DNA from 3 places in the Heliomicrobium gestii genome. Region 3 is predicted to be linked to each of the others. Evidence: riboswitches for the same ligand, from Rfam matches in the RefSeq annotation. Region 3 holds a riboswitch; each other region holds the start of a gene.
What was found. A riboswitch is a leader RNA that binds a small molecule or an ion and turns the genes downstream of it on or off. The one in region 3 is predicted to bind lysine.
Positions count from the first base shown of each region.

Region 1: linked by a shared signal. The riboswitch ahead of dapB (4-hydroxy-tetrahydrodipicolinate reductase) and the one ahead of GTO89_RS09770 (amino acid permease) in region 3 are both predicted to bind lysine.
Region 2: linked by a shared signal. The riboswitch ahead of lysA (diaminopimelate decarboxylase) and the one ahead of GTO89_RS09770 (amino acid permease) in region 3 are both predicted to bind lysine.

Region 1 is NZ_WXEX01000019.1:19,348-24,203, forward strand. Features, by position in the region: gene GTO89_RS16055 (dipicolinate synthase subunit B) at 1-133, opposite strand, end outside; gene dpsA (dipicolinate synthase subunit DpsA) at 154-1,047, opposite strand; gene dapB (4-hydroxy-tetrahydrodipicolinate reductase) at 1,174-1,977, opposite strand; lysine riboswitch at 2,082-2,265, opposite strand; gene GTO89_RS16070 (YlmC/YmxH family sporulation protein) at 2,338-2,613, opposite strand; gene GTO89_RS16075 (M16 family metallopeptidase) at 2,709-3,974, opposite strand; gene GTO89_RS16080 (D-alanyl-D-alanine carboxypeptidase family protein) at 4,172-4,856, opposite strand, start outside.
Region 2 is NZ_WXEX01000001.1:265,194-270,049, forward strand. Features, by position in the region: gene GTO89_RS01260 (hybrid sensor histidine kinase/response regulator) at 1-1,469, shown strand, start outside; gene GTO89_RS01265 (MBL fold metallo-hydrolase) at 1,602-2,450, shown strand; lysine riboswitch at 2,623-2,846, shown strand; gene lysA (diaminopimelate decarboxylase) at 3,005-4,318, shown strand; gene GTO89_RS01275 (response regulator transcription factor) at 4,643-4,856, shown strand, end outside.
Region 3 is NZ_WXEX01000007.1:102,360-107,215, forward strand. Features, by position in the region: gene GTO89_RS09765 (RNA degradosome polyphosphate kinase) at 1-1,758, opposite strand, end outside; lysine riboswitch at 2,092-2,265, shown strand; gene GTO89_RS09770 (amino acid permease) at 2,459-3,922, shown strand; gene GTO89_RS09775 (hypothetical protein) at 4,321-4,856, shown strand, end outside.

The DNA.
Region 1 (4,856 bases), on a different contig from region 3:
TTGCCGATTCAGAAAAAATCGGAGTTACGACGGCCCCATCCTTTACCAACCGGGCTACGATCGGCAGCACATCAGCAATGGTGCAGTGGGAGCCAGTGATGGCAAAACCGATGCGGACTCCTTGCAAAGGCATCCTGCACACCTCCCGGGGGGTTACCCGTCTCTGCGAGGGACATGCCGCGCGATCAGGTCGGGATAGACGCGGGCCAGGATTTCCCCGGCCGTCTTCGGCGCCACCTTCCCCGGCAGGCCGGGGGCGAGCAGCGCCCGGATTCCCAAGCGGCGAGCCGCTTCGAAATCGGTCCCTCCCGGCGCGCTGGCCAGGTCAATGATCAAGGCTTCACGGCTTGTGGCGGCCAGTTCCCCTTCGCCCAGCACTGGGGCCGGAACGGTGTTGAAGATGATGTCCGTCTCCGCCAGGACAGCGGCCAAAGCGGAAAAAGGTTCGGCGATGGCCCCCATTTCCCAAGCTCTGGCCCGGTGCCCGCCATCGCGGGTGACGACGGTCACACGGGAACCCATGGCCTGCAAGAGCCGGGTCAAGGTGAGGCCCAACCGGCCAAAGCCGAGCACCAGGCTGCGGCTGCCGTGAATCGTGATCGGCAGTTCCTCCATGGCGATCTGCAGAGCGCCCTCGGCCGAGGGCACCGAGTTCAGGATCGCCAATTCGTCCAGTTCAGCCACCTCGACCAGGGGAAGTTGATTGGACTGGGCCAACAGCCGCAGATTCGGACGGGCAACGCCGACAAAGATAGGACTGCCGGGCCTCAGCAAGGCCAAATGGTCCCTCTCTAAGCGCAAGGGCTGATGATGGAGCGGCGCATAGACGCGACCCTCAAGGTCAACCCCTGGCATGGGCAGGAGGAGCGCCGCTTTTCCCGCCAGCGCTTTCGGGATATCTGCCATGCCTCGCACCCGTCCCGTTTCCTCTACAGGCAAACCGATCACATCAACCGTCGCGCCCCGCTCAGCCAAGCGGCGTACGAGGATCTGATCCCGCGCGTCCCCTCCCATCACCACCAATGGGATTCCTTGAAGGGTCGTCATGGGTGTTCAAAACCTCCTCCACCAGAAACAGTGAAACTCTTTGTTAATATATGAGAGTCCGGCGCAGAGGTGTGCAGGATGTCGTTGTCAAAGAGCATTGCGGCGATAGCGGAATGGACTCTTCAATTAAAAGATGAGCTTGTCGAGCCCGTAGATCAGACCCTTGCAGGCGCCGATCCGGTGAATGGCCTCCAACACGCCGGGCATAAAGGATTCACGGCTGATGGAGTCGTGACGGATCGACAGGGTCTGGCCCAGGGCGCCGAAGATGACCTCCTGGTGGGCGACCAGTCCCGGCAGGCGGACGCTGTGTATCCGCATCCCATCAAAGTCGCCGCCACGGGAACCGGCGATTTTTTCTTCTTCCTGCAGGTGCCCCTGCCGGATCGCCTGCCGCTCCTCCCGGATCAACTCCGCTGTCTTGATCGCCGTCCCAGAGGGCGCATCCAGCTTTTGATCATGGTGGTACTCTATGATCTCCACGTTCGGGAAGAAGCGGGCGGCGTCGCGGGCGAAGCGCATCATCAACAACGCGCCGATGGCAAAGTTTGGCGCGATCAGGCAGCCTGTTTCGTTGGCGGCGGCCCAATCGGCGATCTCTTCCATATCTTTTGTCGAAAGGCCTGTCGTTCCGACGACAGGCGCGACACGCGCCGCCAGCGCCGTGCGCACGTTTTCCAGAACCGACGCCGGATTGGTAAAGTCCACCATTACCTGAGGCCGCGTCTCGGCAATCGCTGCGGTCAGATCGCCCTGCAACAGGACTCCGCAAGCCGGCAGACCAGCCAGGACAGCCGCGTCTTCCCCCATGCCGTTGTGATCGACGGCAGCCACCAGTGCCAACGATTCGTCTCCCAGGACCGCTTTGACTACCTCTCGGCCCATTCTCCCCCTGGCGCCGCTGACCAGGACTCGGATCCTCTCTGACATGACCCATCCCCCACTAAAAAGAATACAAAAAGGGAACACCGCATGGAGTTCAGGCGGTGCCCCCAAAAAGTAACATTCGGAAGCTGGTTTCCACCGTCCCCGTACGATTGGATAGCGCTCCATCCGGTCGAATCACCAGATGGCAGTTCCGAACATCTTATGCCCGGCCCCAGCCTGGGCGCAATACGGTTGCTCCAGACTTCGGCGGTTGCCCCTTTCCCTCCGGTATCATCGTCCACCGTCGGACTCCTCCAGGTACTCTTGACAGACCGCGCCTCTACCTCTCCACTGGGAGGTATATTCAGTTCATTAGGAAGATGGTATCATGGGACATCCCTGGCCGTCAACCACTGTGACAATTTAAAAGGGAAAACGGCGAGACGCTGTTCGCCGGTATGTATCGTCCAGTTCAACGATAACCACCTCGGCGCCCACCTTGACGATGGCGTCCCATGGGATGATCAGCGGTTCTCGGTCAGACCAAAAGCCGCCAAAGTTGCCTCGTGGCGGCAGAATGATGGCGTCGATCTCGCCGCTCGACTCATCGATGACCAGATCGGAATCGCCGACAGCGCCGAGGCGCTCCCCTGTTATCAGATTGACGATCTCCTTGCCCACCAGTTCGCTGAGACGCATCGGCGCCCCCCCTCCTTGTCCCCCTATCCCACTATACGCAGCAGGACCGGAAGATAGAAGCGAGTCGAGGCCTTTTCAACGACCGGTTTGCGCCTTTACCATCCTGTTTTTTTCAGCAGATCGGCCAGTTCCACTTTCAGCGGCTTGGCGCCGACGACCGCGAGGGCGCATAACTCCGGCGTCCAGAGTTCGCGGGCCACCTTGGTCACATCATCGAGCGTCACCGCGTAAACCCGCTCGATCACCTCTTCCGGCGGGACGAAGCGGTTGTAGCAGACTTCTGATTTACCTAAACGCGTCATCCGCGAGTTGACGCTCTCCAACCCCAGATAAAGGCTGCCCTTGATCTGTTCCTGCGTTCGCTTCAACTCATCGGGGCGAATCCCCTCTTCTCGGATACGGGCCATTTCGCGCAGGGAAAGCTCGAGGACCTCTTCGGCGAAGTCCGGACTCGTTCCGGCATAGAGGCCAAACATCCCCGCGTCGGAGAAGGCGGAATGGAAGGAGTAGACCGAATAGGCGAGGCCGCGGTTCTCGCGGATCTCTTGGAACAGGCGGGATGAGGCGCCCCCGCCGATGACATTGTTCAGGACATGCATGGCATAGATGTCGGGGTGTTCCTGGGAGAGGCCTTGGGCGCCCAGGCAGATCTGGACTTGTTCCACGTCCTTATGCTCAAAGACGCTCTTGTAGCTCATCTCCGGCTGGGGGCGACGGTAGATTTGCTTCGTCTTCGCCATGGAAGCAAAATAGCCCTTTACCTTCTCAAGCGTCTTTTCAGGGTCAATAGAACCGGCAATGGCGATGATGGTCCGATCGGCAGTGTACTCGGACTGGAAATGGCTGAGCATGCGCTCTCTTCCCATCCCCTGGATCGAATCGACGGTGCCCAGGATCGACCGTCCCAAGGCGCTGACCGGCCACATGGCCTCAGACAGCAGGTCATGAACGAGTTCGTCGGGAGAGTCCTCATACATCTTGATTTCTTCTAAAATCACCCTGCGTTCCCGTTCGATGTCATCGCTTTCAAAACGGGAGTGAAAAAACATATCGGCCAGCACATCGAGGGCAAGGTCGAAATGCTCGTCAAGCACCTTGGCGTGGTAGCAGGTGTATTCTTTCGAGGTAAAGGCGTTCAGTTGGCCGCCGACGGCTTCCAGCACTTCCGCCAGGTCCTTGGCCGTGCGCTTTTCTGTCCCTTTAAACAGCATGTGTTCAATAAAGTGGGAAACACCCGTCAAGGCGGGATCTTCATCTCTCGATCCGGTAGCCACCCAGATACCCATCGCCACAGAACGCACATGGGAAATCGGCTCCATCACTATCCGGACTCCGTTTGGCAACACTGTCTTGTCAACCATTTTCTTCCTCCTGAAGGCATCCAAGAAGCCCATTTCCGATTCATCCCGCCCGCAAGGATTGTGGACGGGCGCTTTCGCTTAAGTACCCCGAAGTGTATCAGCCCGGCGTCTTGATGTCAACGGTGCGAATCCCCTGCGCCCATCCGATGAGGCGCGCGCTCGCGGCGGTGATGAAAAAGACCGGGAATGTTCCCGGTTCACCGCGTCAGGTTAAAACCGTATTCAAAGAGCCGCTGACTGTCGCCAAAACGATCATCTGAATGAAGCACGACAGCGATCAATTGAATGTTGTTTTTCGTCGCAGAAGCGACCAGGCAGGCGCCCGCCGCGCGGGTCGTCCCCGTTTTTACGCCGTCGGCAAAGGGATAGGTCCAGAGCAAGGCGTTTGTGTTCTTGATTTCCCGGGGCCAGCCCTGCCGTTTTTTTAATTGAGCATGGCGGCTTTTCACGGCGGCAGCAAACTCGGGCCGCCGCATCGCTTCCCGGGCGACGATGGCCAGGTCATAGGCGCTGGACCAGTGCTGTTTGTGCGGCAATCCGTTGGTATTGAAAAACTGGCTGGTCTGCCCCCCCATGATGCGCGATTTGGCCGTCATCCAGAGGGTGAAAAACTCTTCACTGCCGGCGACATGTTCAGCTATGGCGACACAGGCGTCATTGCCGGAACGGACCAGGGCGCCTGTCAGCAGATCGCCCAGGGCGACCCGCTCGCCGGGGAAGAGGTGAATGCTGGCCTCGCCGGTACTACCGGCCTTTTGGCTGATGATCACCTCATCCTCCAGATCACCATACTCGAATCCCAGCAGCGCCGTCACAATCTTCGTCGTCGAAGCCGGTGGGCGCGCCTGGTGGGATTGCCGCTCAAAGAGAACCTTGCCTGTC
Region 2 (4,856 bases), on a different contig from region 3:
GCAAGATGGAGCTGGAGTTGACCAGCTTCAATCTGGTCAATGTGGTCGAGAGCGTTGGCGAGATGATGGCGTCGAGAGCCTTTGAAAAGAAACTGAACCTGTCCACCTTCGTCGATCCGGCCACACCGCCGCTGCTGCTCGGCGACCCGGTGCGCATCCGGCAGATCCTGCTCAATCTGGTGGGCAACGCCATCAAGTTCACCCAGCAGGGGGAGGTGGCGCTGCGCACGACGGTTCTATCCGAAACAGAACAGGCAGTCGATCTGCGCTTTGAAGTCTCCGATACAGGCATCGGCCTTTCGGAGGAAGCCCGCCGCCGCCTCTTTCGCCCTTTTACCCAGGCGGACGGATCGACGACCCGCAGATTCGGCGGCACCGGCCTGGGCCTGTCCATCTCCAAAGGGCTGGTGGAGATGATGGGGGGGACGATCGGCGTGGACAGCGACATGGGAAAAGGGGCAACCTTTTGGGTGGAACTCCCCTTTTCTCGCGGAAGCGACAACGGGACGCCCGAGGAAACGGAAGAGTATCTCCGCGGGCGGCATGTACTGCTTGTCGGCGCCGGCGGCAGCAGTCGCGACAGCCTCCGCCGGTATCTGACCGCCTGGGGCATGACGACTGGCGTCACCGATGACGCCGACGAGGCGTTGCACCGTCTGAAAGAGGCCGCTGCCGCCCAGTCGCCCTATGATCTGGTGTTTGTCGAGTCAGGCCTGCCCGGTGTGGACAGCCTGGCCTTTGCCGAGCGGTTGCAGCGCCAGTTCCCCGGCGCCAACACGAAGCTGATCATGGTGACGGCCTTCAACGCCCGGGAAGAAGGGGAGCAGGCCCTTGCGAAGGGATACAACAGCTACATGACGAAGCCGGTCAAGCAGTCGCAACTGCTCGATTGCATCGCCAGCGCGATCATCGGTTCCCCTTTAGATACCCGGTCGGACGAACTGACGGAGACGCCTTCCGTTCAGGAACAGCCCAAGGCGGCGCCGTCATCGCCGTCTCCGACGCCATCGTCACCGATTCCACCAGCGCCGGCGGTGCCACCACCGTCTTCCGCTTCCTCTCCGTCGCCTACCGCGGAAATAAAAAGCAATGTGCGCATCCTGCTGGCCGAGGACAACCAGGCGAACCAGCGCTTGGCGCTGATGCTGCTAAAGAAATTCGGCTACGAGGCAGACGCCGTCAGCAACGGAAGCCAGGCGGTGGAGGCCTGTGCCACCGGGAAGTACGCCTTGGTGTTGATGGACTGCCAGATGCCGGAGATGGATGGCTTTGAAGCGACCCGGTTGATTCGGGCCGATCAGACCGCCGGCGGTCCCGTCGTGCCGATCATCGCCATGACCGCCAATGCGATGCAGGGCGATCGGGAACGGTGCATGGACGCAGGGATGGATGATTACATCAGCAAGCCCATCAACCGGGACGCCCTGCAAGCGGTGCTCGTCAAATGGCTTGCGGGCGAGCAGGCGTGACGCGCACTTTTTGTCGATTTTTTCATGGCGAGACAAAACAGCAGCAGGAAACGCCGCAGAACACAGCCAATTGAACACAATAAGATGGGGCGGCCCATCGTGGCGCAGACTTTGTTCCAGGAGGGAAGGCTTTTGTCCCAACGACGCTTCGATGTGACCTTTTGGGGGGTGAGGGGTTCCTTGCCCATCCCGGGGCCGCAGACCACCCAATTCGGCGGCAACACCCCCTGTGTTCAGGTGCGGATCGGAGATCGCGACTTCATCATCGATGCGGGATCCGGCCTCTATCACCTGGGACAGGCGCTTCGCAGACAGAGTGATGGCCCGGTGCAGGGGATCTTCCTCATCTCTCATCTGCACTGGGATCACATCCAGGGCTTTCCCTTCTTCGGACCGGCCTTTGCCGGACAAAACCGCTTCACCCTGTATGGGCAGGCGAAGCTGGGACGAACTTTTGAGGAACTGTTCCGGGGGCAGATGCAGCCCCCCTATTTTCCAGTCCTTCTCGACACCATGGGCGCGCAGTTTGACTTTTGTGATCTACGGGGTGGCGAAGTCCTGGAGCTTGACGACGGCGTCACTGTGCGGACCGTCTTGACCAACCATCCCGATGAATGCCTGGCTTTCCGGATCGAACAGGGGGGACGCTCCTGCTGCTACCTGAGCGACACGGAACATGATGGATGGAACGATCCACTGTTGCAGGCATTCATCGCCGGCGCCGATCTCGTCATCTATGACGCCTGCTACACTGACGGGGAGTATGACGGCAGTGAAGCCAGCCCTCCCCGCAAGGGCTGGGGGCATTCGACCTGGCAGGAAGGCGTCAAACTGGTCCGAGCGGCCGGGGCGAAGCAACTGATCCTTTTCCATCATGCCATGGAACGAACCGATGCCGATCTGGCGCGGATCGAGTCGTTGGCGAAGGCCGTCTATCCCGATTGCCTGGCGGCCCGGGAAGGAATGACGATCCACCTGTAAACCCGACGGTACGATCCGGTGACTGCTTTGACGGACACAGCGACCTTCTCACTGGAAACGGTGACGCCGGGAACAGGGACGGAGGAAGATTCTAACGCCTTGACAGCCTTTTTTTCGCATGCTAAGATGGGTTCAAGTTCACCACAAGTTCATAGATGCCTCATCTCCATTGAGGTGAGGTAGAGGCGCGGTTGATCAAGAGTAACTCCGGGAAGGTCCAATGGCATGGACAGGGCAACGGAGGGAAAGGGATGACCGCCGAAGTCCAGGTTTGCCACACCTGGGCTGGGTCTGCAGTGAAGAACTGCAGGACTGTCACCGGGGAACATTCCCACTTCAGACTCCGGCCGCTTGTGCCGGATGATGAAGGTTCCACGGTGGAGCGCTATCTTACGGGTTGTATGGGAAAGGGAGAGAGGCATTCGCAGGCGTATGCGCAAACCGCCGCCGGGGAATGACCCTGGCGGTTTTTGTTTTGCCTGGGGTTCTGCCAAATTTTCCCACAGACCATATAAATGAAACAAAGCACATTGTGATGAGGGGAGTCGGCTGCATTGAAACTACACGGAACTGCCGCCATCAACGAGCGGGGAAATTTGGCCATTGGGGGCTGTGACGCCACAGACCTGATCAAACAGTTTGGCAGTCCTTTGTATGTTATGGATGAAGCCCACCTGCGGGAAAACTGTCGGAAGTACTACGAGGCTTTCAGCGCCTCCGGCGCCGGGGAGGTGCTCTTCGCCTCCAAAGCCTTTATGAACATGGCCATGTGCCGCCTGGTGGAACAGGAAGGACTGGGCCTTGACGTCGTCTCCGGCGGCGAACTGTACACGGCCCGCCGCGCCGGATTTCCTATGGAAAAGGTCTATTTCCACGGCAACAACAAGACGCCGGCCGAACTGCGGCAGGCGATCGAGTACGGTGTCGGCCACATCGTCGTTGACAACCTCTATGAAGCCGATCTGCTGAACGCCATTGCCGGCGAACTGGACGCCCGAGTGCGGGTGCTGTTGCGCATCACCCCCGGCATTGACTGCCACACCCATGAGTTCATCCGCACCGGTCAGATCGACTCCAAATTCGGTTTCACCCTGCCCACCGGCCAAGCCCTTGCCGGCGTCAAAGCCGTCTTGGCCCTCGGCAACCTGATCTATGACGGCATCCATTGCCACATTGGCTCCCAGATCTTCGAATTGGAATCCTTCAGCTATGCCGCTGAGGTGATGATGACCTTCGTCGACGAGATTCGCCGTGAGACAGGGGCGGAAACGGCGATCCTGAACCTGGGCGGCGGTTTCGGCATCCGCTACACCGACGCCGACACCCCGGCCGATGTGGCCGACTATGCCCGCATCGTTCTCTCCGCCGTCGCGCTGGAAGCGGAAAAACGGGGCCTGCCCACACCGAAGGTCCTCGTCGAACCGGGCCGTTCCATTGTGGCTACGGCCGGCACAACCCTCTATACGATCGGCTCTGTCAAGGAGATCATCGGTGTCCGCAAGTATGTCGCCGTTGACGGCGGCATGACCGATAACCCCCGTCCGGCCCTCTACGGCTCCCGCTACGAGGCCATGCTGGCCAACAAGGCCACCCAGGAGAACGAAGAGGTTGTCTCCATTACCGGCAAGTGCTGCGAATCCGGCGACATGCTGCTCTGGGATGTGTCCTTGCCGAAGGTGGAGAGCGGCGATGTGCTGGCCGTCTCCTGCACCGGCGCATACAACTACACCATGTCCATGAACTACAACCGCATCGGCCGTCCCGCTGTCGTCTTTGCCCGTGAGGGCAAAGGGGCTGTCGTCGTCGAGCGCGAGAGCCTCGACGACCTGATCCGCAACGACCGGATCCCCCCTTATCTCCAGCGGTAAAGAGTTTTGACGGGTGCCAACGAAAGGTGGTGAAGCACATGTCGGAAAAATTCTACGAGATGATGATCGAATCGATGAATCAATCCTCCGAGGCCCAAGCGGAACGCCAGGGAACCGACGATGCCGCTGACACCACGGCCGAAAAAAACAACCGATAATCACGGAAGCATCACGATAACGGTGGCGATCATGCCGCCGTTTTTCTTTTTATCCCCCGGCGACGGTTTTACCCGAATCTTATAAAAATCTTAAAGACTCTTTTGTAGAATACTGACTGTGGCCGAATCGGCGATGAACCGTTCCGCTGCAAGGGGAGTGATATCGATGACGATCACCATCCTCGTCGTAGATGACGAGCCCAAAATCCTGGACATGGTCAGCGCCTTTCTCGAGGCCGAAGGGTACCGGGTGTTGCAGGCCACGGACGGTTCGCAGGCATTGCATATGGTGAGTGAACAATCGCCCCAACTGGTGCTGCTGGACTGGATGCTCCCGGGAAAAAGCGGCCTTGCCATCTGCCGGGAAATCCGCGCCCAAT
Region 3 (4,856 bases):
GACGATGAGGTCGATCTGCACGCCGGCGCAGGATGCGCGGTAGAGCATCTGGATCATGCGCTCGTCTGTGAGCGAGTTCATCTTGGCAATGATGCGGCCGGGTTTCTCAGGCGTGCTCGCCTCGATCTCCCGCTCGATGAGCCGGTAAAACTTCTTGCGAAGACCCAGCGGCGCCGCCTCGATCTCCCGCCACTGGGCCGGCACGGCGTAACCTGTCACCTCGTTAAAAAAGTCGGTGGCGTCAGCGCCAAAACTTTCGGCGCAGGTCAGCAGACCAAAATCAGTATAGAAGCGCGCTGTCGCGTCGTTGTAATTGCCGGTGCCCAGGTGAACATAGCGCCGGATCGTCCCTTCCTCCTGGCGCACCACGAGGATGATCTTGGCGTGCGTCTTCAAGCCCACCAGCCCGTAGATGACATGGCACCCGGCCTTCTCCAGCGTTTTGGCCCAGGCGATGTTCTTCTCCTCATCAAAGCGCGCTTTCAGTTCCACCAGCACCGTCACCTGTTTGCCCTTGCGGGCCGCCTCTGCCAGAGCCTTGACGATGGACGAGTCGCCGCTTACCCGGTACAAAGTCTGCTTGATCGCCAGCACCCGCGGATCCCGCGCGGCCTGGGCGACCAATTCGACGACGGGATCGAACGACTCATAGGGGTGGTGCAAGAGGATATCCTTTTTGGCGATAGCGGCAAAGATGTTTTTCTCGCCGACCAGGTCTTCCGGCTCCTGGGGCGTCATCTTCTCATGGCGCAAATTGTCGTAACCGGGCAGGTCGACGATGCGCAAGAACACGGTCAGATCCAATGGGCCGGGGACGGTATAGATGTCCTCATCGTCCAATTCCAGATCAGCCTTCAGGTACTCCCGGATGGCCGGGCTGACGCCAGCCTCCACCTCCAGGCGCACCTCGGCGCCCCACTTGCGTTTCTGCAGCTCTTTCTCGATGGCCTCCAGGAGATCCTCGGCCCCCTCCTCATCGACGGTGAGGTCGGCGTTGCGGGTGATCCGGAAGGTGGATGAATGAAGGATATGGTTGCCCCGAAAGAGCACTTCCAACTGGCTCTTGATCAGGTCTTCAAGCAAGACGAAGGCTTCGCCGTCTGCGCAAGGAACCTCAATGAAGCGTGGCAGCACAGAAGGCACCTGGACAACGGCAAAGAGCTGCCGCTTGGTCGCCAGGTTGTTTTCCGGTTCCAAATAGACGGCAATGTTGAGACTTTTGTTCGCCAGCAACGGAAAGGGCCGGCTCTGGTCGACAGCCAGCGGCGTCAAGACAGGATAGATGACATGCTCAAAGTGGTTCTCCACAAAGATCCGCTGATTGCGATTCAGCTCCTGACACCGCAAAAAATGAATCCCTTTTTCTTTTAATTCCGGCAGGAGGTTGTTCATCAGGTGGGCGTACTGATCCTCGACCATGCGGTGGGTCCGCTCGGCGATCAACTTCAACTGCGCTGACGGCGTCAACCCGGAGGGATCCCTTTTCTGCAGTCCCGCTTCCTTCTGATCCTGCACGCCGGCAACGCGCACCATGAAGAACTCATCCAGGTTAGAACTGACGATCGCCAAGAACTTCAAGCGCTCCAGCAACGGGTTGGTCCTGTCTAGGGCCTCTTCCAGCACCCGTTGGTTGAACTCAAGCCAACTCAATTCCCGGTTGATGTAGTATTCAGAGCGGTTGAAGGTCTTCCGCTCCGGCGCGCTGTCAAGGCTTGCCCCGTTCGCATTCGGTTCGGCGCCCATGCTTTTTTGGCACATCCTTTTCTCTCTCCACATCATGTAATCAAAGTCCGGGTCTTTTCATGGCAGCTAGTCATATTTCTATAATACCTGAAAAAACACCGGGATCGCTATATTTTTTGAACCGAATAAGGCGCGCGACTTGATTTCCGCATTCTCAACGGCATGGTACGGAGTCTTGTCGTGAACGTATCGATTATAGCGAAAACGCCCCTGTCCATGGTAAAATCGACACTTTTTTTGTGTAAAATTAACATTCTTAACATGTTGTATAATTATTCGATCAAGCTGCATGTATATTCTCATTGACACTATCGATGCTTTGTATTAAATTTTTTACATAACAATAGAAGATACGATAGAGGCGCGGATGACGAAAAGTACAGTCCAGGAGTTCCCCGGGCGATGACCGGACTGGAAAGGCGTTTCCGCCGAAGCGACCGTCTTTACGGGAAAAGCGGCCGCTGGGCATGTCTTGAAGAGGGACATGACTGTCACCCGGTGAGGTGGAGCGCTATCGCCAGACTGTAGTCGGAGAACTGCGGAAATGGTTGTGATGGTGTTCACAACCATTTTTTTGTTGTCAAACATCCCCCAAATCGCCATGGCCAGGGATACCACAACAGCAACGGCACACCGAAGCGACCACCGACACAAGCGAAGCGTCCCCCCTACATCAGTACAATCGTATCCCACATCAAACATTGGAGGTACGCAAATGACAACGCCCACCGTAAATCCAGAGCAGTTGATCCCGGAAAAACAGGGACTCCGCCGTGACATGAAATCTCGCCACCTGATGATGATCTCAGTCGGCGGCACCATCGGCACCGGCCTTTTCCTCGGCTCCGGCCAGACGATCCACCAGGCCGGCCCCTTCGGCGCTATCCTGGCCTACGCCGCCGGCGGCTTGATCATGTTCCTCGTCCTGCTCTGTCTGGCCGAACTGGCCGTCGCCATGCCGGTCGCCGGCTCCTTCCAAAGCTACGCCTCCCGCTTCATCTCCCCTGCCGCCGGGTACACGACCGGCTGGCTCTACTGGGTCAACTGGGCGCTCTGCATCGCCGCTGACTTCACCGCCGCCGGCATGATCATGCACAACTGGTTTCCCCAGGTCGATGTCTATATCTGGTGCGCCGTCTTTGCTGTCTCTCTGGCGCTCTTAAATCTGATCTCCGTCAAGGCCTACGGCGAAGCGGAATTCTGGTTCGCCAGCGTCAAAGTGGTCGCCATCATCGGCTTCATTATCGCCGGCGCCGGTCTGATCTTCGGTTTTACAGGAAATGAAGGGGCCATCGGTCTTTCCAACTTCCAGACCGGCGGTGAAGGTCTTTTTCCCAACGGCTTTTACGCAGTCTTCCTGACGATGATCGGCGTCGTCTACTCCTTTCAGGGCGCTGAACTGGTCGGCATCGCCGCCGGCGAATGCGAAGAGCCGGGCAAGCATGTCCCCCGGGTGATCCGCGGGATCAGCCTGCGCATCGTCATCTTCTACGTTCTCGCCGTCACCGTTCTGGCCGGCACGATCCCTTGGGCCGAGGCCGGGGTGCAGGAGAGCCCCTTCGCCACCGTCTTCGGCCGGATCGGCATCCCCTTTGCCCAGCATGTGATGAGCTTTGTCGTCCTCACGTCGGCCCTCTCTGCCGGCAACTCGGCGCTCTACGCCTGCTCGCGACTGCTCTGGTCGATGGCCAAAGAGAAACAGGCGCCCTCCTGGCTCGGCCGCCTCAACAGCCGCGGCGTTCCCTTCTACGGCGTGATCTTCACCCTGGCGCTGGCTTGCCTGTCCTTGCTCACAGAACACTACGCCGCCGATACGGTCTACCTCTGGCTCATGTCCAGCACAGGTCTTACAGGCTGCTTGATCTGGATCATCATCGCCTGGTGCCAGATCAGCTTCCGTCGCGAATACACCCGTCTCGGCGGTTCTGCCGACCAGTTGGCCTTCCGCACGCCCCTCTACCCGCTGGTGCCGATCGTGGCGGCGATCCTGAACATCGGCGTCATCGTCAGCCTCTACTTCGACCCGTCCCAACAGATCGTCCTCTACGCCGGCATTCCGGTTCTGCTGCTCATCTACGGGAGCTACTATCTCTTCATTGGAAAAAAGCGCGAAGGATTTGCGACCGCAGGCCAGGCTCAAGCACCAGCACAAGGGCAACCACAGGCGCAAGCGGACTGACCATACTTTACCCACAGTGTTATCCACAGGCCCTGATGTTAATTGCACAACGATTTGTACCCCCGGAGATCTTATATCAAAGATCAACGGGGTTTTTCTTTTTTCGCCAAATATTTCTGTGGATAACCGCGTGTGGATAAGGTTCCTTCCATCACATTGTGGATAATGTGGATAAAACCGTGGGTAACCCGCAAACAGGGCTTTTTTCAAAAAAACGTTGTGGATAACTCTTGCGCTTTTTCTCCCGCCGTTTGTAACCAACTATTGCCAATTTTACTACAGTACTACTAGAGTCTGCCCATCGCTCTCGCATGGACAGCCGCGCCCTATCGCACCAAGCTGTCTCCACTCCGGTAACGCTGTTCCCGGCGAATCTTGCCGCAAGGTCGGTGATGGCTGTGTTCCGTAAAATGACCGCAATCATCGCCGCGACGGGGCTTTCCGCGCTGGAAGCGGCCGCCCTCTTCGTCTCGCTGGGATGGATGAGCCGCTGGCTGAGCGCGCCCATGCACGACCCCGATTTTTTCTGGCACCTGCAAGCAGGACGGTGGATCTTGGACAACGGGCGCATCCCCCAGGTCGATCCCTTCTCCTTTACCATGACCGGAGAGCGCTGGGTCGCCCACGAGTGGCTTTTCGAGACAATCCTGGCGGGAGTGGAGCGTCATCTGGGCTATACCGGTCTGGTCTGTCTCGGCCTCGGCCTGTACGCGCTGTTTCTCCTGATGCTGCGCTGTTGGGTGCGCCGCGCGGCGCCCCAGACCAGTGACACGCGGCGCAGTTTGGCCATCGTGGCCACGACAGTGAGTCTTTTCCCCTTCTGGAGCCTGCGACCGCAGTTGTTCTGCTACATCCTCCTGGTCGGATTGCTGCTGCTGTGTGAACAACGGCGCCTCAACGGCGGTCAAACGGTCGCGCTGGCCTTGGGTGCCGC